3 regions of the Kineococcus endophyticus genome follow, and region 2 is predicted to be linked to each of the others. Evidence: riboswitches for the same ligand, from Rfam matches in the RefSeq annotation. Region 2 holds a riboswitch; each other region holds the start of a gene.
What was found. Region 2 has a riboswitch for S-adenosylmethionine ahead of AB1207_RS14075 (MetQ/NlpA family ABC transporter substrate-binding protein). Riboswitches for the same ligand answer to the same signal wherever they lie in the genome.
Positions count from the first base shown of each region.

Region 1: linked by a shared signal. The riboswitch ahead of AB1207_RS11060 (methionine ABC transporter ATP-binding protein) and the one ahead of AB1207_RS14075 (MetQ/NlpA family ABC transporter substrate-binding protein) in region 2 are both predicted to bind S-adenosylmethionine.
Region 3: linked by a shared signal. The riboswitch ahead of AB1207_RS14670 (putative leader peptide) and the one ahead of AB1207_RS14075 (MetQ/NlpA family ABC transporter substrate-binding protein) in region 2 are both predicted to bind S-adenosylmethionine.

Region 1 covers NZ_JBFNQN010000007.1:28,590-35,722, forward strand. Annotated here, with positions in the region: gene AB1207_RS11055 (methionine ABC transporter permease) at 1-580, opposite strand, end outside; gene AB1207_RS11060 (methionine ABC transporter ATP-binding protein) at 580-1,599, opposite strand; SAM riboswitch class IV at 1,774-1,883, opposite strand; SAM riboswitch class I at 2,044-2,126, shown strand; gene sfnG (dimethylsulfone monooxygenase SfnG) at 2,137-3,282, shown strand; gene AB1207_RS11070 (N-acetylmuramoyl-L-alanine amidase) at 3,500-4,255, shown strand; gene idi (isopentenyl-diphosphate Delta-isomerase) at 4,275-4,805, shown strand; gene AB1207_RS11080 (AAA family ATPase) at 4,768-7,133, opposite strand, start outside.
Region 2 covers NZ_JBFNQN010000009.1:99,714-106,846, forward strand. Annotated here, with positions in the region: gene AB1207_RS14060 (OsmC family protein) at 1-482, opposite strand, end outside; gene AB1207_RS14065 (DUF7711 family protein) at 562-1,194, shown strand; gene AB1207_RS14070 (DUF1737 domain-containing protein) at 1,191-1,388, shown strand; SAM riboswitch class IV at 1,436-1,546, shown strand; gene AB1207_RS14075 (MetQ/NlpA family ABC transporter substrate-binding protein) at 1,614-2,561, shown strand; gene AB1207_RS14080 (methionine ABC transporter ATP-binding protein) at 2,558-3,586, shown strand; gene AB1207_RS14085 (methionine ABC transporter permease) at 3,655-4,254, shown strand; gene AB1207_RS14090 (HD-GYP domain-containing protein) at 4,267-6,054, opposite strand; gene AB1207_RS14095 (diacylglycerol/lipid kinase family protein) at 6,144-7,052, opposite strand; gene AB1207_RS14100 (amidohydrolase) at 7,102-7,133, opposite strand, start outside.
Region 3 covers NZ_JBFNQN010000009.1:231,867-238,999, reverse strand. Annotated here, with positions in the region: gene AB1207_RS14685 (amino acid ABC transporter ATP-binding protein) at 1-790, opposite strand, end outside; gene AB1207_RS14680 (amino acid ABC transporter permease) at 787-1,758, opposite strand; gene AB1207_RS14675 (FAD/NAD(P)-binding protein) at 1,755-3,725, opposite strand; gene AB1207_RS14670 (putative leader peptide) at 3,797-3,889, opposite strand; SAM riboswitch class I at 3,895-3,989, opposite strand; gene AB1207_RS14665 (ATP-grasp domain-containing protein) at 4,056-5,072, shown strand; gene AB1207_RS14660 (NtaA/DmoA family FMN-dependent monooxygenase) at 5,059-6,390, opposite strand; gene AB1207_RS14655 (LLM class flavin-dependent oxidoreductase) at 6,387-7,133, opposite strand, start outside.

The DNA.
Region 1 (7,133 bases), on a different contig from region 2:
ACCCGTAGGTGACGGCGACGTAGCCGATGCCGCCGGCGCCGATGGTCCCGGCGATCGCGGAGTACTCGATCATCGCGATGGTGTTGATGGTCAGCCCGCCGATGATGGACGGCGTGGCCTCGGCCAGCTGCACGGTCGTGACGACCTGCAGCGGAGAGGCTCCCGAGGCCTGCGCCACCGTGACGAGGTGCGGCGGCACCGAGCGCAGGGAGTTCTCGACGATGCGCGCGAAGAACGCCGTGCCGGCCAGGACCATCGGGACGACGGCGGCGCGGATGCCGATGTTCGTGCCGGTGACGAACCGGGTGAACGGGACGAGCGCGGCCATCAGCACGAGGAACGGCAGCGACCGGCCGGTGCTGACGACCCAGGACAGGACGGTGTGCGCGGCCCGGTGCTCGAACAGCCCGCCGGGGGCGAGGTTGTGCACCAGGACGCCGATCGGCACGCCGAGCAGGACGACGATCGTCATGACGATGCCGACCGTGAGCAGCGTGTCGAGGAGCGCCGGCGCGATGAGCGCGGGGATCTGCGCCAGCGGGGTGTCGAGGTCCGAGGCGGCGGCGACGCTGAGCGGGATCACACGAGGTCCAGTTCTCGAGGGGTGGTCGCCGGGGTGGTCGCCGGGGTCTGCGCGTGCAGGCCGCGGCGGTCGAGGGCGGCGGTGAGGGCGGTGGGGTCGACCATCGCGGGGACGCCGAGGGTGGCGTGCCCGACGGTGCGTCCGGCGACGGTCCCGACCGACGCCCCGAGCAGGGCGAGGTCGTGGCCGAGTTCGCGCGAGGCCGCGGTGAGCCAGTCGGCCGGGACGTCGTCGCCGCGGTAGTGGACCTCCCAGACGACCAGACCGCCCGCGTCGCCCACGCCGCGGCGGGGCAGCAGCGCCGCCCCGACCGGGGAGGCCGGGTCGCGCAGCACGTCGAGCAGGGGTGCGGCCTCGACGATGCGTCCGTGGTCCAGGCGGGCGACGGCGTCGGCCACGTCCACGACGGTGTCCATCTCGTGGGTGATGAACAGGATCGCCAGGCCGAGGTCGTCGCGCAGTTCCCGCAGCAGACCCGTGATCGACGCCGTCGCCTGCGGGTCCAGCCCGGACGTCGCCTCGTCGGACAGCAGCACGCCGGGGCGCAGGGCGAGGGCGCGGGCGATGCCGACGCGCTGACGCTGCCCACCCGACAGTTCGTGGGGGTAGCGGTCGGCCAGCCCGGCCAGCCCGACCCGCTCGAGGAGCTCGGCGACGCGCCGCTTCCGGTCCCGGGGGACGACGCCGAGGTAGCGCAGGGGGAGTTCGACGTTCTGCGCGGCCGTGCGGCGGGTCTGCAGACCGTCGCTCTGGAAGATCGTCCCGATGCGGCGCCGCGCCTCCCGCAGCCGCTCCGCGCCGAGCTGGGTGAGGTCCTGGCCGCCGACGACGACCGACCCCGACGTGGGCCGCGTCAGCAGCGTCACGCACTGGGCGAGCGTGCTCTTCCCGGCACCGCTGGGCCCGACGACGGCGGTGATGCTGCCGGCGGGCACGGTGAGGTCGAGACGGTCGAGGACCGTCGTGGCGTGCGGGGGGTCCCCGTACGTCTTGGTGAGGTGGCGCAGTTCGATCACGACGACTCCTGGGCAGGGGGTCCAGCAGGGGGTCCAGCAGGGGGTCCAGCAGGGGGTCCGGCAGTCCGGGCAGGGGGGATCGCGGGCCCGGCGGGTGCGCCGGGTCCGGACGGGGGGCGAGCAGAGGGGTGCGCTCAGCGGGAGCGGGGACAGGCCTTCGACACGGGAACTCCAAGTTCGTCCTTGCCCGCACCACCTGCGGACCTGGTCCTCACCCGGAGCACCCCGTGACGAACCAGGGTTGCCGGCCAGCGAGCCGGGGCTTGACGCTGGCGCTCATGACCTGGGGGGACTCTGACAGCCGTCCGAGATCGTCGTCAAGCGGTTCCGGACGATCGGCGTCCGGAAAGGGTTCTCCGGCATGCGTTGCGCCGCAACGGTCCGAGTCCAGGTTCCGAAAAGCGGCGGCCGCTCCGGGGTGGGGGAGGAGGTACGCTGCGGTGGATCCCATCCAGAGCGGCTGAGAGACCTGGCTCGACGACGCCGCAGCAACCCCCCGGGGGTGCTACCGCCAGGTCCGATGGAGGACGCGCCGCGATGCCCCTGCACGAGCCCCTGAAGTTCGCCTACTGGGTCCCCAACGTCTCCGGTGGCCTCGTCGTCTCGACGATCGAGCAGCGCACGAGCCACGACCCGGCCTACAACGTCGAGGTCGCCAAGGCCGCCGAGCGCGTGGGGTTCGAGTACGCCCTGACCCAGGTGCGCTACCTCGCCTCCTACGGCGCCGACGCCCAGCACGAGTCGACCTCGTTCTCCCTGGCCCTGCTCCTGGCGACCGAACGCCTCAAGGTCATCGCCGCCGTCCACCCGTTCTTCTGGCACCCCGGTGTGCTCGCCAAGTTCGCCGCGACCACGCAGGAACTCACCGACAACCGCCTGGCGCTGAACATCGTGTCCGGCTGGTTCAAGAACGAGGCGACACAGCTCGGCGTCACGTGGCACGAGCACGACGACCGCTACAAGCAGTCCGAGGAGTTCATCGAACTGCTGCGCGGGGTGTGGAGCGAGGACGGCTACAGCCAGTCCGGCGACTTCTTCAACGCCACCGACATCACGTTCCGGCCGCAGCCGAAGGTCGCCCCGGAACTGTTCCAGGGCGGGAACTCCAGCGCCGCACAGGCCATGGCCGGCCGTGTGAGCGACTGGTACTTCATGAACGGCAAGTCCCTCGCCGGCGCGGCCCAGGGCGTCCGCGAGGTCTCCGCCCTCGCCGCCCAGAACGGCCGCACCGTCCGCTTCGGCCTCAACGGCTTCGCCCTCGTGCGCGACACGCGCGAGGAGGCCGAGGCCGTGCTCGAGGAGATCATCGCCAAGGCCGACCGCACCAAGGTCGAGGGCTTCGGCGCCGCCGTCCAGGAGGCGGGGAACTCCACGAAGGACGGCAAGGGCATGTGGGCGGACAGCGAGTTCCGCGACCTCGTGCAGTACAACGACGGGTTCCGCACCGGCCTCGTCGGCACCCCCGACGAGGTGGCGCGCCGTGTCCTGGCCTACCGGCTCGTGGGCGTCGACCTGCTGCTCCTGGGGTTCCTCCACGTCAAGGAGGAGGTCGAGGCGTTCGGCGAGCTCGTCATCCCGCGGGTGCGCGAGCTCGAGGCGCGCCTGGCCGCCGGGGAGGACCTGCAGCTCGGCGCCGAGCTCGACGAGGCCGTCGTCGCGGCGACGCAGCCCGTCCCGGCCTGACCCGCCCGTGCCGGGGAGGGGGACGGCTGTGCCGCGCGCTCGCGCTGTGCGGTCCGTCCCCCTCCTCGCGCTGCTGCTGGTGAGCGCCTGCTCCGCACCGGCGCCCGCGGCCCCGGGACCCTCGACGTCGAGCCCCCTGTCGAGCGCGACCCCTTCCACCCCGTCAGTGCAGCCGTCGTCACCCTCGTCCGTGCCGTCGTCCGCGGAGGCGTCCCCGGTGGCGTCGACGGTGGCGTCGGCGACCGGCGCCGTGACGCCGAGCCCGACCACCCCGTCCAGGGCCCCGGTGGTGCGGGCGGGCGCTCCGGTCGTCGTGCTGGACCCCGGGCACAACGGCGGCAACGCCGCCCACCCCGCGGTCGTGGACGCTCTCGTCCCGGCCGGCGGCTTCGAGAAGCCCTGCAACACCACCGGCACCGAGACCGACGTCGGGTACCCCGAGCACGCCTTCACCTTCGACGTCGCCCAGCGGACTGCGGCCCTGCTGCGCGCCCGGGGGACCACCGTCGTCCTGACCCGCACCGACGACACCGGTGTCGGTCCGTGCGTCGACGAGCGCGCGGCGGTCGCCAACGACGCCGGCGCCGCCCTCGCGGTGTCGATCCACGCCGACGGCGCACCCGCGGACGCCACCGGGTTCCACGTGGCCGAACCCGCGCTCGCCCCCGACGGCGGCAACCGCGCCGTCCTGGACCCGTCCGACGTGGCCGCGCGCGACCTGCTCCCGGCCTTCGCCACGGCGACGGGCCTGCCCCGGGCGGACTACCCGGGGAACCTCGTCGAGCCGGGCCTCACCCGGCGCTCCGACCTCGCCGGGCTGAACCTCGCCCGGACCCCGGCGGTGCTGCTGGAGGCGGGCAACATGCGCAACGCGCGGGAGGCGGCGCAACTGAGCGACCCGGCCTTCCGGCAGCGCGCCGCGGAGGGGATCGCCGCGGGTGTCGCGGCCTTCCTTGCGCGCAGCACCCCGTGAGACGGCTTACGGTGCGGGGGTGACCCTCGCTCCCGCCGACCCGACCGTCGAACTGGTCGTCCTGCTGACGGAGGACGGCACGCCCTGCGGCACGGCGCCGAAGGCGGACGTGCACCACACCAGCACCCCGCTGCACCTGGCCTTCTCCTGCTGGATCGTCGACGGGGCGGGCCGGACGCTGCTGACCCGCCGCGCGGCCGTGAAGCGGACGTGGCCCGGCGTGTGGACGAACTCCTTCTGCGGCCACCCCGGCCCGGGGGAGGAACCCGCCGACGCGGTGGCCCGGCGTTCGGTGCAGGAGCTCGGCGCCCCCGTCACCGACGTGCAGCCCCTGCTGCCGACGTTCCGCTACCGCGCCGTCATGGCCGACGGGACCGTCGAGAACGAGATCTGCCCCGTCTTCACCGCCCGCCTCGCCGGGGACCTGGCCCTCGACCCGAGCGAGGTCGACGACTACCGCTGGGTGGACCTCGCCCAGCTGCGGGCCGAGGTCGCCGCCGAACCCGGCCCGTTCAGCCCGTGGATGCGCCTGCAGCTGCAGGAGTTCTGACCGCCGGTCCCGACCCCTCGCCCGGGCCGTCGTCGAGGCGGAGGACGACGGCGCCCGGCAGGTCGGTGTGCAGTCCCGGCCCCGGGGCCAGCAGCAGCACCTGCGTCGTCGGGGCCACGTGCTCGAAGACGGCCGCGAGCCGCTTCAGCCGCTCGGGGTCGGTGTGCCCGAGGGCGTCGTCCAGGACGACGGGCACGCCGTCGGCCGGGTCGACCAGGGTGGCGCACGCGAGCCGCACCAGCACCGCCAGCTGCTCCTTGGCCCCCGTCGACAGGTGCTCGTAGGCGACGGTCCTGGAGTGCAGCGTCCGCTGCACGATCCGCAGGTCGTCGTCGAGGGTGATGGCGAACGTCTCGCCGAACACCGTGCGTCCCAGCTCCTCGAGGCGGTCGGTGAACGGCTGGACGTAGCGGCGGCGCTGGGTGTCGCGGTGCCGGTCCAGCGTGCGCAGCAGCAGCCGGGCCGCCGCGGCGCGACGCTCCAGACCCGCCTGCTCCTCGGCCAGCCGCTGCACGCGCGACTCGGCCTCGTCCCACGCCTCCTGCCGGGCTTCGCCGCCCATGACGGACAGCTTCGCCTCGAGCAGCACGAGGGCGTCGTCGAGCTCGTCCCGGCGCCCCGAGAGCGCGTCGAGGGCCGTCTGCACCTCGCGGGCCCGGCGCAGGACGGTCGCTTCGTCCCGGTCGGCGAGGTCGGTCTCGAGGGCCCGGACCTCCGCGTCCGTCCGGGCGGCCGCGTCACCGGTCTCCGCCGCGGCCCGTTCCAGCTCGGCGTCGCCGGTGGCGGCCCGGGCGGTCGCGAGCCGCTCGGCGGCGGTCGCCACCTCGGTCCGCGACAGCTCCAGCCGCGTCTGCAGGGCCGTCAGCTCGTGGGCCAGCCCGTCCGCGGTCCGGGCGAGGGCGGCGGCACGGGCCTGGACGTCGCGGCCGCGGGAGCGCTTCTCCTGCACCGCCTCCCGGGCCGCCGCCTCCGCCGCGCGCAGCGCCGGGAGGTCGTCCTCGCCGGTCGTCGGGCCGGTCGTCGGGCCGGTCGTGGGACCGGTCCCGAGGTCGGCCGCCAGCCGCTCGGCCTCGGCCCGCAGGGCGTCGGCGTCCGCGTCGGCCGTCAGCTGGGACAGCTGCGCGCGGGCGAGGTCGACGGCGGCCTGGGCCGCGCGCCGCTCCTCGTGCGCGGCGCGGGCCGCGGGGACGTCCTCGACGCCCGCGGCCGCCAGCAGCTCACGCAGCCCGGCCTCGGCGGCGTCCAGCTCGTCGGCCACCGGCCCCGTGTCGGCGCCGGGCAGCACGCGCACCGTGGCGAACCCGGCGACGTCGACGCTGAGCGGCCGGGTCGCGGCGTGCTCGGCCACCGTGCCCGCCGCGACGGGGCGGCCGTCCACGAGGACCTCGACGGCGGTCGCCTCCACGACGACGCGGGCGGCGACGGCCTCGGCGCGGGCCCGCAACCGGCGGACGGTGTCGTCGGCGGCCTCGATCGACCGCACGGTCGCGGCGTCCACGCGCAGCCCGGCGACCGCCGCGGCGGCCGTCCGGACCTCGTCGGCGGCCGCGGCGACGGCGGCCAGCCGCCGGCGGACCCGGCGCAGGGCGGCGCGGTCGGTGGCGCGGCGCACCGCCTCGTGGGCGGCGTCGGCGGCCTCGGCCGCCGCGTCCTGCGCTGCGGCGTGCTCCTGGGCGGCCGTCGCGGCGGCGACCGCCTCGGCCTCGTCGGCCTCAGCCGCGGGGCCGAGCTCGGCCGCCCGCGCCACGTCCTGGTCCAGGGCGGCCGTGCGGCGGGCCAGGTCCGCCGCCTCGCGCCGCCGCACCGCGAGGGCACCCTGGGCCTCCGCGGCCGCCCGCGCGGCCGCGGACGAGCGCTCCCGGGCGGCGGCGAGCCGTTCCCGGCGGCCGGCCAGGTCGGCGACCAGCTCGCCCAGCGCCGTGGCCTCCTCGGCGCGGACGGTCAGCTCGGCCTGCACGTCCGCGCGGTCGGCGGTCAGCTCGGCGTGCCGGTCGGCGTCGTCGGACAGCAGGTCCAGCGCCTCGCGCGCCCGTGCGGCTTCGGTGCGGGCGGCGGCGAGCTCCTCGGCGCACGTCCGGTGCCGGCCGGTCGGGCGCCCGGTCGCGGTCCAGAACTGCCCGGCCCGCTCGGCGGCCGCCGCGTGCAGCGACTGCGCCCGTTCGCCCGACGCGTCCACCGGCGCCGAGCCCGCGGCCGCGTCGAGCGCGGCGGCCAGCGCGGAACTGCCGCTGAGGGCCGCGTCGGCGCGGGCGGCACCGGGGGAAGCGTCCTGCAGCACCCGCAGCGCGTCCCAGAGGTCCTGGTCGAGGGTCTCGGTGAGGATGTCCC
Region 2 (7,133 bases):
TTCGGCGGCGTCTGCAACGTCTGGGCGATGACGCAGTAGCGCTCGGCCAGCGTGATCATCTTCTGCTCCGTGGCCTCGTCGGCGTCGGAGGTGAAGTCGAACGTGATCGTCACGTCCGTGATGCCGACGGGGACCTCGCGGGAGACGCCGAGGGTGCCGCGGGCGTCCCAGTGCGCCTCGGCCGTCACCGACGCGTTCCGCAGCTCCACGCCCATGGCGGTCGCGACGCTGCGCAGCGTCACACCGGCGCACGCGGCGACGGCCTCGCAGAGCATGTCGGCCGAGCAGGCCTCGGTGCCGTCACCCCCGGCGGCGGGGTGCAGCCCCGCGCGGGTCGTCCCGGCGAACCCGTCGACCGAGACCCCGATGGACTGCCCGTCGAGCACCGCGACGGCCTTGGCCGGCACCAGCGCCTTCGCCGGATCCTCCCGGTAGGAGTCCTTCAACGGCTTCTGCAGGGCCCTCAGTTCGGTCGAATCCACCGGCGAAGCTTAGGCCCGGAGGTGGTCCGACCCGCAACCTCCCCGCTCCTCGCGCGGACGGCCCGCCACACTGGGCGGCGTGAAGTGGACCACCGCCCTGAAGACCCTCGAGGACGTCGCCGACCGCTGCGCGCACGTGCACCGCCAGCCCGCGGGCATCGTGACCCTGCGGGTGGGCGAGGCGTGGGTGTTCGGCCCCCTGCTCGGCCCGCGCCGCGACGACCTGCCCGACGACGCCGTCCGGGTGGCCCTCGTGACGAACGCGGCGGAGGCCGACTGCGCGGCCGGCACCCGACCGCCCGCGGCAGGCCACTGGCTCGCCGCGTCGGGGCTGGAGACGAAACCCGTGGTCCTGTGGTTCCGGTCGGGCGAGGCGCCCGTGTGGAACCACGTCGTCGAGCGGCCCGTGCGGTTCTGGACGGCGCAGGACGGCCTCGACCACGACGTCCTCGTGCAGCTGCGCGCCGGGGACGGGGAGTCGTTGCGACCGGCGGCCCCCTCCCCCGCCGACCTCGTCGAGCGACTCGGGAGGGAACTGCACGTGAGCCGGGAGGCGTTGCGCCGCAGCGCGGTCGAGTACGACGACAAGCGGTGGGCGCCCGGGTCGCCGAAGAAGCGCGGCGACGCGCTGGCCGACGCGGCCCTGGGGTTCCTCGCCGTCCAGGACGCCCTGGACCCCGTGGACACCGCCGGGGATACCCTCCCCGGATGAGCGAGGAGAAGCTGAGCTACCGCCTGCTGACCGGCCCCGACGACCGCTCGTTCTGCGAGAAGGTCAGCGCCGCCCTCGCCGACGGGTACGTGCTGTTCGGCAGCCCCTCGGTCACCACGACCGAGGGTCGGACGGTCGCCGCGCAGGCCGTGGTCCTCCCCCACGTCCTCGCCCAGGTGAGGCCAGAGGGCTGACGCTCGCGGGGCCGGACCACGGCGCGGCCGGTGCTAGGGTCTGGACAGGTCATGAGTGACAGCGACAAGCCCTGGCTCGCTGTCCGGCAACCCTCCTCCGCGGTGGGGTGCCCCAGGTGAGGACCTGGCCGGACGACCCCGTCCGGCAAGCGCGGATCAACGGACCCCGTCGATCACGGAGTGCTGCGAGCCGCGCGCCCGCCGAACGACTCCCGGAGTGATCGCGTGTCCAACGCCCCCGCCCTGCCCGACAAGCCCAAGCGCCGTGGCCTCCTCGTCGGCGTCGTCGCCGCGGTCGTCGTGGTCGTCGTGGTCGTCGCCCTCGTCCTGGGCAACCGAGACGACACCACGACCACCGCGGCCGCCGGCGGCGGCGAGGCGAAGACCGTCAAGATCGGTGTCGCCGACGCGTCGCTGAAGTACTGGACGACGTACAAGGAGCTCGCGAAGTCGCAGCTGAACGTCGACGTCGAACTGGTCAACTTCTCCGACTACAGCCAGCCGAACCCGGCGCTGTCGCAGGACCAGCTGGACCTCAACCAGTTCCAGCACATCCAGTACCTCGCGAACTACAACGTCACCTCCGGTGACGACCTGCAGCCCATCGGGGCGACGGCCGTGTACCCGCTGCCGCTGTACTCGCTCACCGCGAAGTCCACCGGTGAACTGCCCGCCGACGCGAAGGTCGCCATCCCGAACGACGCGATCAACGAGGCGCGCGGCCTGCTCGTGCTGCAGAGCGCCGGCCTGGTGACGCTGAAGAACGGCGGGACCGCGTTCTCCAAGGTCAGCGACATCGAGTCGGCCAAGGTCGAGGTGACGACCGTCGCCGCCGACCAGACCGCCTCGGCCCTGCAGTCCGGTTCCGTGGTCGCCGCGATCGTCAACAACAACTACGCCACCAAGGCCAAGCTGCCGACGAGCGACATCATCGTCAAGGACGACCCCAGCGACCCCGCCGCGGCCCCCTACGTCAACATCTTCACCTCCCGCAAGGCGGACACGGGCAACGAGACGTACCTCAAGCTCGCGCAGCTGTGGCACGACCCGGCCGTGCAGGAGGTGTTCCTGGAGGAGAACCCGGGCGCGGTCGTCCAGGACACCTCCGCGGCGGACCTGCAGAAGGAACTGACCGAGGTCGAGGCCGACGCGAAGGCCGCCTCGGGCAAGTGAGCACGCTCATCTCGCTGACGGACGTCAGCAAGACCTTCGACCGTCGTGGCGGCAGCACCGTCACGGCGGTCGACGGCGTCTCCCTCGACGTCGCCGAGGGCGAGGTCCTCGCCGTCATCGGGTACTCCGGCGCCGGGAAGTCCACCCTGGTCCGGCTCATCAACGCGCTCGAGAAGCCGACGTCGGGCAGCGTCCGCGTCGCCGGCCAGGACCTGACGACGCTGTCGGAGGGGGAACTGCGCTCGGCGCGTTCCCGCATCGGCATGATCTTCCAGCAGTTCAACCTGTTCCGGTCCCGGACCGTCGCCGGGAACGTCGCGTACCCGCTGAAGGTCGCGGGAGTCGCGAAGGCCGAGCGCGACCGGCGCACCGCCGAACTGCTCGACTTCGTCGGCCTGCTCGACCGCGCGCACGCCTACCCCGAGCAGTTGTCGGGCGGGCAGAAGCAGCGGGTCGGCATCGCCCGCGCCCTCGCGACGAACCCGCCGCTGCTGCTGTGCGACGAGGCGACGAGCGCGCTGGACCCCGAGACGACGACCGAGGTGCTGTCGCTGCTGCGACGCGTCAACACCGAACTCGGCGTCACCATCGTCGTCATCACCCACGAGATGGAGGCCGTCCGGCAGATCGCCGACCGCGTCGCCGTGATGGAACAGGGCCGGGTCGTCGAGGTCGGGGACGTCTACGACGTCTTCTCGTACCCGAAGACCCCTGCGGCGCAGCGCTTCGTGCGCAGCGCGACGCACGACCGCCCCTCGGCCGACACGGTCGCGCGGTTGCGGTCCCACCACCCGGGCCGCCTCGTGAGCGTCCGCATCACCGACGAGCCCGGCCTGCAGCAGCGCATCGACTCCGCCTTCCGGCAGCAGGGGGTCACCGCCGAACTCGTGTACGGCGGGGTCTCGGAGATCCGCGAGCGCCGGGTGGGTTCGCTCACCTACGAACTGACCGGTGCCCCCGGATCCGTCGAGGCGGCGCTCTCGGCGTTGCAGTCGGCCGGCATCCACACGGACGAGGAGGCCTGAGCGTGGACTTCAGCGGATTCCTCGAAACGATCGACGTCTTCAAGACCGCGATCTGGCAGACCCTGCTCATGTCGGTCGTCTCGCTCATCGCCTCCGGCGTGATCGGGCTCGTCCTCGGCACGGCGCTGTACGCCACCCGGCCGGGGAACCTGTACGGCAACCGGTTCGTGTTCGGGGTGATCGGGTTCGTCGTGAACCTCGTCCGCCCGATCCCGTTCGTCATCTTCCTCGCGGCGATCACCCCCCTGCAGATCGCCGCCGTGGGGACGACGATCGGCACCTCGGCGGTCACGTTCGCCATCTCGCTGGCGGCGGCGTTCGCCGTGGCCCGGATCGTCGAACAGAGCCTCGTCGGTGTCGACCCCGGTGTCGTGGAGGCCGCCCGCGCCGTCGGCGCGTCCCGGATGTCCATCCTCGTCGGCGTCGTCATCCCCGAGGGGCTCGGGCCGCTCATCCTCGGCTACACGTTCATCTTCATCGGGATCGTGGACATGACGGCGCAGGCCGGTCTGGTCGGCGGCGGTGGGCTCGGGGACTACGCCATCAGCTACGGCAAGCAGCAGTACGACTACGGGATCATCTACGTCGCCGTGGCCGCCATCATCGTCATCGTGCAGGTGGGCCAGGTCGTCGGCAACCGCCTCGCGCGCGGGGTCATGCGGCGCTGACCCAGCACCGGCTCACGGCGCCGGGTCCGGCCGACCGGCCGGGCCCGGCGCCGTCGTCGTGCGGGGCCCCTTCCCCGCCGCCCGGCCCGCCGGGCGATCCGACGGCGCGTCCTGGGCCGCCGCCCGCGGGGCGGGCTCCGGACCGGCAGGGTGGGGTTCGACGGGCTTCGCGGGCACGGGCTTCGGAGGCACTGGCTCCGGGTTCGCCGACGTCTGCGGAACCGGTTTCCTCGCGGCCGGGTCCTCCGCAGCCGGTTTCTGCGGAGCCGGTTTCTGCGGAGCCGGCTTCTGCGGAGCCGGCTTCTGCGGAGCCGACTCCCGAGGAGCCGGTGCCCGCCCGATCGGACCCGGCTGCCCCGTGCTCGGGGTCGAGGGTTCCGAGGGCTCGCCCGTGGTGCCGCCGGTCTCCGGGACCACGACGCCGGTGGGCGTCCCCGTCGCGGCCACGGGGGTCTCGGGGACCGTGGCCGGGGACGTGGCCGGGGACGTGGCCGGGGACGTGGTGACGCTCGCGGCCGGAACGTCCGTGGGCGTCCCCCCGGGGGCGAGCGGCGCCCCCGAGGGCGTCGGCACGCCCGTCGGGACTGCGCGGGACGGGGAGACCGGGGCGGTCGTGGGGACCGGACCCGGCCGCGCACCGGCACCGTCGTCGGTCGACGTGGCGGTCCGCGACCCCACGACCGGTGCCGGAGCCACGGCCTGCGCCCCGCCCGCTCCGACGCCCACCCCCACACCTGCCGCCAGCACCACGCTCAGGACGTGACCGCCGGAGGTCTGCGCGACGGTCGAGGCCGTCGAGAGCGCCTGCGCGGGAACGGCGCCGAGACCGGGGAGCGCGGCGAGCAGGGTGGCGGGGCCGGCCACGAGACGGAGCCGCCCGATGCCCACCGAGAGGAACGCGCGCACGACGTCGGGGTCGAACTGCCCCCCGGCGCAGCGCGTGATCTCCTGGCGGGCCTGCCTGGCCGACAGGGGCTTCTCGTACGAGCGCGCCGAGGTGATGACGTCGTAGGTGTCCGCCACCGCGATGACGCGCGCGGCCAGGGAGACGTCGGTGCCGGCGAGTCCACGCGGGTACCCGCCTCCGTCCCAGCGTTCGTGGTGCTGCTCGACCCCGTCGAGCCAGTCCCCCAGCCAGCCGCGCAACGGTTCGACGAGCCGGCCACCGTGCGCGGGGTGCCCCTGCAGCACGGCCCACTCCTGCTCGCTCGGCCGGCCCGCGCCGTTGATGACCTCCACGGGCACCCCGACCTTGCCGACGTCGTGCAGCAGGGCGGCCCAACTGAGCCGGGCGACGTCGTCCCGGGACAGGCCCAGTTCGCGCCCGATGAGGGCGGCGTACGCCTGGACGCGCTCACCGTGGGCGCGCGTGCGGTCGTCGTGGGCGGCCAGGGCACCGACGAGGCCGAGCACGAGGTGGGCCGGGTCGCCGGCGGGCACCCGGCCGTCCCGCAGGTTCTGGGGGGACCAGGTACGGCGGGCCACGGCGAACCGGCTCGGGACGCGGTCGGGCAGCACGAGGCTCAGGCGCAGCAGCGACGCCAGCGGGAGCAACCTGCGCAGGTGGCGGGCGCAGACCACGAGCACCGCGGAGGAGACGGCGACGACGGCGAGCAGCCAGACGGCGGCCGGGACCCCGAGGTGCCGCGGCGGGACCCAGTGCGCCGCAGCGGCTCCCACCGCGGCGGCGAAGACGACCGGCCCGAGGGCGACGACGGCCCGCACGAGGAGGGCGAGCACCGGACGCGGGCGCCACGTCGCGCCGTCGCCGTCGTAGTTCTGGGTGGGGCCACTGGACACGGCGAGAGCGTCGGCCCACCCACCCGCCGCATTGAGGAGCGAGTCCCGTCATTCACCCGACCGGTCGTGCGCCGGGGACACCACCGCCCTCAGGGACACACCACCCGCCAGACGTCGGCGTGCATCTCGAAGCGCTCCGACGTCTGGTGGTCGGTGACCTCACCGTCGGAGTTCAGCCGGAACGTGCCCGACTCGGCGGTGATCTCGACGACCTTCCCGGCCGCCGTCGTGACGTCCTGGCGTTCGACGTGCACCCCGCGGCGCAGCCCCGCCGCGAACCCGAGCCGGGCCAGCGGACCCGTGGACGTGCTCACCACGACGTCGGCCACCCCGTCGTGCGGGTCGGCGCCGGGCACGAGCGGGGCGCCGCCGCCGATCGTCCCGCCGATGCCGATGCCCACCATGAGGACGGGTTCGGGACCCGGCGCCACGACGTTCCCGTCGACCTCGACGCGCAGCCGGAACCCCCGGCCCGCGCTGATCCCCGCCCACGCGGCCCCCACGGGGTACGCGAGCGCCTTCAGCCCCTTCTTCAGCCGCTGCGCCTTGGCGGTGGCGGACGCGCCGATCCCGGCGTGGACGGTGTTGACGGTGATGCGGTCGTGGGAGTCGACGAGCAGTTCGAGCCCGCGCGGCCGGCCCGTGGTGACGAGCCGGGCGGCGGCGACGGGGTCGAGCGGGAGCCGCAGCGAGCGCGCCAGGTCGTTGCCCGTGCCGAGCGGCACGATGCCCAGGGGGCCGACCTCCCACGTCTGCCGCGCGTCCCACAGCAGTTGCAACGCGGCGTGCAGCGAGCCGTCCCCGCCCATGAGGACGACGCGGCGCCCGTCCGCGCCCAGGAGGGCCTCGCGCAGCTCGTCGAGGCTGCCGGTGCGGCGCAGTTCGACGTCGCCGGCCCGGCCCAGTTCCCCGACGACCGCGTCGACGGCGTCGGCCCTGGCGGATCCGGCCCCCGCGTTGACGAGGGCGAGGAAGCTCTGGTCGTCCTGGTCGCTCACGCGGGGGTCAACGCCCGGCACGCCCACCGGGTGCCGCCCGTGGCGCGGGTCACAGGGGGTTCCAGGTGCCGTCGTGGCCGA
Region 3 (7,133 bases), 130 kb from region 2:
CCAGGAACGCCCGGGTGCGGTCGTGCCGGGGGTGGTCGAACACCTCGGCGGGACTGCCCTCCTCCAGGACGACGCCCTCGTGCAGGAAGAGCACGCGGTCGGCCACCTCGCGGGCGAAACCGATCTCGTGGGTGACGACGACCATCGTCGTCCCGGCGGCGGCCAGGTCGCGGATGACGTCCAGCACCTCCCCGACGAGTTCGGGGTCCAGGGCGGAGGTGGGTTCGTCGAAGAGGACGAGCGAGGGGCGCAGGGCGAGCGCGCGGGCGATCGCGACCCGCTGCTGCTGACCACCGGACAGCCGGCGGGGGTACTCGTCGGCCTTGTCCAGCAGGCCGACCCGTTCCAGCAGCGCCCGCGCCTCCACCTCCACCTCGGTCCGTCGGCGCCTCTGCGCTGAGACGGGGGCCTCGACGACGTTCTCGAGGACGGTGAGGTGCGGGAACAGGTTGAAGTGCTGGAACACGAAGCCGATGCGGGAGCGCTGGCGCAGGACCTCCCGCTCGTGCAGTTCGCGCAGGTGCCGGCCCGCCCGCCGGTAGCCGATGAGGTCGCCGTTCACCTCGACCAGGCCCGCGTCGACCTTCTCGAGGTGGTTGATGGTCCGCAGTAACGTCGACTTGCCCGAACCGGACGCGCCGAGCACCACGGTGACCGTGCCGGCGGCGACGGACAGGTCGATCCCGCGCAGGACCTCCAGCGCCCCGAACCTCTTGTGGACACCGGCGAGGTGCACGACGGGCGCGGCCGTGGCGGCAGGGCCCGGCGTCGTGGCGAGCGTGGGGCTCATCGGGCATCTCCGTGGCGTCGGGCGCGGCCCGCACGCGCGGTGCGGAGGAGGGTCAGGAACGGCAGCGGGGTGCCGGCGCGGGAACTGCCCCGGCCGTAGTGGCGTTCGACGAGCCACTGCAGCACCGACAGGACGGTGGTGAGGACCGTGTACCAGACGGCCGCGACCAGCAGCAGCGGGATGACCCGGCCGGTGCGGTTGTAGACGACCTGCACCTGGTAGAAGAGCTCCGGCAGCGCCATGACGTAGACGACCGAGGTCCCCTTGAGCAGGCCGATGACCTCGTTCCCGGTGGTCGGGACGATGATGCGCAGCGCCTGCGGCAACTGGATCCGCCAGAACTGCCGGGCCTGGGGGATCCCCAGCGCCGCGGCCGCCTCCCGCTGGCCGGGGTCGACGGCGAGGAAACCCGACCGCACGATCTCGGCGAAGTACGCGGCCTGGTGCAGACCGAGCCCGAGGAACGCCGCCGTCAGGGGCCCGATGAGGCTCTGGGTCGGGAACGTCCAGAACTGCGGGCCGAACGGGACGCCGAACCCGATGACCTCGTACAGGATCGCCAGGTTGTACCAGAACAGCAGCTGCAGGATCAGCGGGACCGAGCGGAAGACGCTGGTGTAGGTGAAGCTGACGGCCTTCAGCAGCGGGTTGTGCGACATCCGCATGAGCGCCAGGACGGTGCCGAGGACCAGGCCGATCGCGGTGCCCACGAGGGTCAGCCGGACCGTGAGCCACATCGACTCCAGGATCGTGGCCGAGAAGAGGAACTGCCCGACGGTCGGCCACTCCCACGCGGGGTTGGTGACGAGGGCGTTGACGGCCATCGCGGCGAGCACCGCGACGACGGCCGTGGCCACCCAGCGCCACGGGTGGCGGGCCGGCAGCACCGTGAGCGGTCGGGCGGGGGCGGACCGCGGAACCACCGGGGCGGCGGTGACGTCCGGGACGGTGCGGGTGGTGTCGCTCATCGACGGTCTCCCTGCGGGGTGGACAGCGGAACGGGTGACGGACCGGAGGACGCGGAGGCGGCCCGCAGGAGCTCGGCCGCGAGCCGGTCGGCGCGGCGGAACAGTTCCGCGTCGGTGCCGGGGCGGGCGAACGCGGCGGCCGAGGCCTCGCCGGAGACCCACGCGCCGGTGGCGAACCGCCGCGGGTGGGCTTTCCCGTCGCGACCCACGAGGCGGGCCGTGGCGTCCACGACGAGGCGGCCGTTGGACCACCGCGACCCGTCGTCGACGATCTCGTGGGCCCGGACCTCGCCGCGGTCGCGCAGCCGGCCCAGCAGGACGTCGGACGTCCACTCGAGGTCGGGCACGGGCAGGCGGGCCTCGACGAGTCCCTGAGCGCGGACCTCGTGCGGGCCGCTGCCCGAACCCGCCGTGAAGGCGGCGACCCCCGGGGTCGGGTCCGCCTCGACGTGGACGTCGGCCCCGAGGAACCGGACCACGCCGGCGCGGGCCAGGGCCGCGAGCTGGCGGAGCCGTTGCGGCGGAGGGCCGCTGGCGACGTAGCTGAAGAACCCGTGCCACCAGCCGTCGAGGTCGACGGCCGTCGACCGGGCGTTCAGGCGGCCCGCCGCGTGCAGGCCGGCGGTGACGACGTAGGCGGACAGGACGGCCGCCAGCACCGCGGCGTCGGGGGAGGACCGGGGGTCGCTGCGCCGCGCCCGGTCGCCCTCGACGTGCGCCAGGACGCGGGCGTGCACCTCCTCGGCGGACGTCCCCCACCACCCGTCGAGGGGGCGGTCGAGGTCCGCGAGGTCGAACCGGTCCGCGGGGTCCGGCACGGCGCGCCCCACGAACTCGTCGAGCTCGGCCGAACCCCACGCCGCCCGGCCGAACGCCTCGTCGAACTCCGCGGCCGGAACGGTCGTCCGGCCCGGGTGGGAACGGAAGAGCTCGCGGTAGTGGGCGCCCGCCATCTCGCGTGCGATGAGCGGCCAGAGGTCCGCGCGCAGGTCCAGCAGGCCGTTCCCGTGGACCGCGTCCACCGTGCGCGCCGAGTAGTACCGGGGGAGCCCGAGGTCGGCCGGGACGGGGTAGTCGATCTTGGAGCGGTAGGGGACCCCGCGCCGGGACCCGACGTGCAACCGCGGTTCGCGGCCACCGGGCCGGTAGTCCAGCCCGCCGTCCGCCCGCTCCTCGAACCGTCCACCGCGGCCCTCGGTGAGGCGCACCACGAGGTCGACGAAGGCCAGGCCCATGCCCACCACGACGACGTCCGCGCCGGGGGCCAGCACGTCCAGGTCCTGTTCGCTCGTGTACCCGGGACGGACGTAGGCCAGGCCGTGCGCCCGGGCGAAACCGGCCGTGCGGCGTTCCCGGGGGCCCGGGCGGACGTCGAGGTGTCCCTGGGCGAGGAGCACCACGTCCACCGGGAGGGTCTCGTCCGCGCCGGTCCCGTCGGTGCTGGGTCCGCCGTCCAGGTGCAGCACCTGGCCGCCGTCGACGGGGTCGTCGGTGAGGTCCAGCACCGTCCGGTGGTGCCGGTGCACCCGGACCCCCGCCGGGAGGGCGGACACCGTGCGGTCCCAGGCGTCGGCGAAGTACCGGCTGGCCAGGCGCCGGGAGGTGAAGGAGGCCGGACCGTGGTCCAGGAGCTCCGCCTGCGCCGCGTGGTTCCCCGCCGCCTCGCGGAGCAGGTCGGCGCGGTGCTCCGCGACCCACTCGGCGAGGGAGGGACCGCGCAGGACGGGCGGGGTGAGGCCGGTGACGGACGCGTCCGGCAGGACGCTGATGTCGGCGGCGCGGGAGTTCATCCACAGCAGCGGGTCCTGGACCCGGCGCCAGACGCGGCCGGCGCCGGAGTCGAAGGGGTCCACGACGTGGACCTCGAGCTCCCGGGCGGCGTGGTGGGCGTGGGCGGAGAGGCGTTGCAGCAGGACGAGAACGCGGGGTCCGGCACCGACGATGCCGACACGGGTGGGACGGGACACGGGGGCTCCCCGGGGAGGTGCCGCAGGGCACGAGGTGGCGTCCGCGGGCGCAGCCGCGACGGACGGGGGGCTCAGCGCCCCGGGCACACCGCCGAGCTCAGACGGCAGAGGTCCACGTGCCGGCGGCGGACGAGCGGGGGCCGGGCGGCGGTGCGTGCGGTCACGGTGACTCCCATCGGTCCTGGCGGAAGCACCCGCGCCTGATCGCTCAGGGGGTTGCTGCGGCGTCGACGAGCCAGGTCTCTCGGCCGCTCTGGATGGACGGTGCGAAACTATCCCACGCAGGCCCCGGACGGCAAACCCCGCCCGGAACCCGACCGGAGGAACCCGATGACCAGCGAGACCACCCACCCGCAGGCCGCCACCCGCGCGAGCTGGTCGCTCGAGCCCGGTGGAGAACCCCGGGTCCACGTCCTGCACGAGAACCCGGACTGGTTCGCGCCGTTCGAGGCGGCGTTCCGGGCCGAGGGCGTCCCCTTCCAGGAGGTGCTGCTCACGGAGGGTTCCGTCGACCTCGACGCCGAACCCGCGGCCGGGGTCTACTGGTCGCGCCTGAGCGCGTCGTCGCACACGCGCGGGCACGTGCACGCGAAGGAGTACACGCGGTCCGTCCTGGCGTGGCTCGAGGGCTGGGGACGTCGCGTCGTGGGTGGTTCGCCCGTGGTCGAGCTCGAGGTGAGCAAGGTCCGTCAGCACGCGCTGCTGCGGCGCAACGGGATCGACGTCCCGCGCACGCTCGCGGTGTTCGGGCGAGACGACCTGGTGCGCCGGGCGCGGGAGCTGCCCGTCCCGTTCATCACCAAGCACAACCAGGGGGGCAAGGGGCTGGGGGTGCGGCGGTTCGACTCCCACGAGGAGTTCGAGGCGCACGTCGCCTCGCCGGAGTTCGAGGAACCCGTCGACGGCGTCACGCTGCTGCAGGAGTTCCTGCGGACCGCCGATCCGTTCGTCACGCGCGCCGAGTTCGTCGGCGGCCGGTTCGTCTACGCGGTCCGCGTCGACACCTCGGCCGGGAGCTTCGAGCTGTGCCCGGCCGACGCGTGCGAGGTCCCGGGCCCGGGGGTGGAACCCTTCGCCCTGCGGCCCGAGGTGACCGCCGACACCCCGGTGGTCCGCCGGTGCGCCGAGCTGCTGCGCGCCGCGGGGCTGGAGATCGCCGGGGTCGAGTTCGCCGAGACCGTCGACGGGCGCACCGTGGTCTACGACGTCAACACCAACACGAACTACAACCCCGCGGTGGAGGCGGTCGCCCCGGAGTCGGCCCCCGGGGCGATCGCCCGCCACCTCGGTGACCTGCTGCGCGCCGAGGTGCTGCACCGCCCGGCGGCGGCGGTCAGCGACGGGTGAGGGGAGCCCGCAGGCCCAGGTGCTCGCGCAACGTCGTCCCGACGTACTCCGTCGGGTAGGCGCCGCGGTCCTGCAGCGCGGGCACGAGCTGGTCGACGACGTCGTCCAGGCCGCTGGGCACCAGGTACGGCGTGATGTTGAACCCGTCGCTGGCGCCCGTGCGCACCCAGTGCGTGAGGTCGTCCGCCAGCTGGGAGGCCGTGCCGGCGAAACCCCGCTCGGAGGAGTGGTGGAGCACGAGTTCGCGCAGCGAGAACTTGCCCTCCTCGGCCTCGGCGCGCCACCGCTGGGCCAGCGCCACGGCGTCGGCGCCGGTCCGGTGCGCGCCGCGGGTGCCGTCCACGACGGAGATGACGGGGTCGTGCGCGGGCAGCGGTCCGTCCGGGTCGAGGTGCGAGAGGTCCTCGCCCCAGACCTGGCCCACGAGGGACAGCGCGGTGGCCGGGGTCACCTGCTGCTCCAGGACCCAGCGCGCCTTCTCCTCCACCTCCGCCTCGTTGTCGGCCACGACGATCTGCGTGCCGGGCAGCACGAGGACGTCGCCCTCGGGACGACCGGCCGCGACGGTCCGCCGGCGGATGTCGTCGGCGAACGCGAGGGCGTCGGCGTGGTCCGTGCCGTGCCGGGAGAAGACGACGTCCGCCGTGCGCGTCGCGAAGTCGCGTCCGGCCGGTGAGTCGCCCGCCTGGAACAGGACCGGGTGCTGCTGCGGGCTCCGCGGGACGGTCGGGGTGAACTCGACGTCGAAGAACCCGTCCCGCACCTCGACCGGGGTGTACCGCTCGCCGTCCCAGCTGTCCCAGACCCGTTGCGCCGTGCGGACGAAGCGTTCGGCGCGCTCGTAGCGGTCGGCGTGGTCGAGGTGCCCACCGCGGCGGAAGTTCTCCCCGGTCCAGGCGTTGTCGGTCGTCACCACGTTCCACGCGGCCCGTCCGCCGGAGAGGACGTCGAGCGAGGCGAGCCTGCGGGCCAGGTCCGCGGGGTCGTTGTACGTCGTGTTCTGCGTCGCCACGAGGCCGATGTGCGTCGTCAGGCCGGCGAGGGTCGCCAGCTCGGTGAGGGCGTCGGGACGGCCGACGACGTCGAGGTCGTGGATCCTCCCCCGCTGCTCGCGCAGCCGCAGGCCCTCGCCGAGGAAGAACGCGTCGAACAACCCGCGTTCGGCGGTGCGGACCAGCTGGACGAACGTGGAGTGCGCCATCTGCGACCCGCTGCGGGGGTCGGACCAGATCGTGCTGTGGTTCACGCCCTGGAAGAAGACGCCGAAGTGGACGACGGCGTCGGGGAAGCGCAGGTCGCCGCTGGACGGGGTGGTCATCGGGGGTCTCCTCCGGTGGTCACGAGGGCGGGGCCGGTGGCGTACCGGTTGGCGGGGCGTTCGAGCCCGAGGGTGCTGCGCAACGTGGCGCCCGGCAGGGGGGGCCGCAGGACGCGGGCGGCGCGCAGTGCCGGGACCGTGGTGCGCAGGAGCGTGCGGAGGTCCTCGTCGAGGACGGCCGCGTGCAACCGGACCCCGTCGACCACCCCGGTCAGGTCGGTGAGCCAGGCGGCCAGCGCCTGACCGGAACCCGCCCAGCGGATCCGGCCCCGGTCCGGGGCGGGTGCCGTGGCGTCCAGTGCCGCGAGCCGGTCGGTGGCGGCGTGCGCGTCGGTGTCGAGGACGACCTCGACGTCGAGGACGACGAGGGGGCCACCGAGGGCCCGGCGCGCGCCGGCGTCCCCGCTGAGCACGACGTCCGCCGTGCTCCGGTCGGCCCGGTGCCGCAGGTCCTCCTCGCGGACCACGACGACCGCGTGCCCCTGGGGGGACCGGGGCACGGTCAGCGGCCCCTTGACCGACCAGCGGCCCGTGTCGACGTCGACGTGGTGCAACCGGTCGCGGTCGACGTACCGGCCGGTGGCCACGTCGCGGACGACGGCGTCGTCCTCCCAGGAGTCCCACAGGGACCGGACCGCGTGCACCACGTCCGCGAGCTCGCCGGCCGGGTCCGGCGCGACCGGCAGGTCGACGCTGCGCGCCACGGCGGCGGGCGACGTCGTGGCGATCCACCCGGCGCGGCC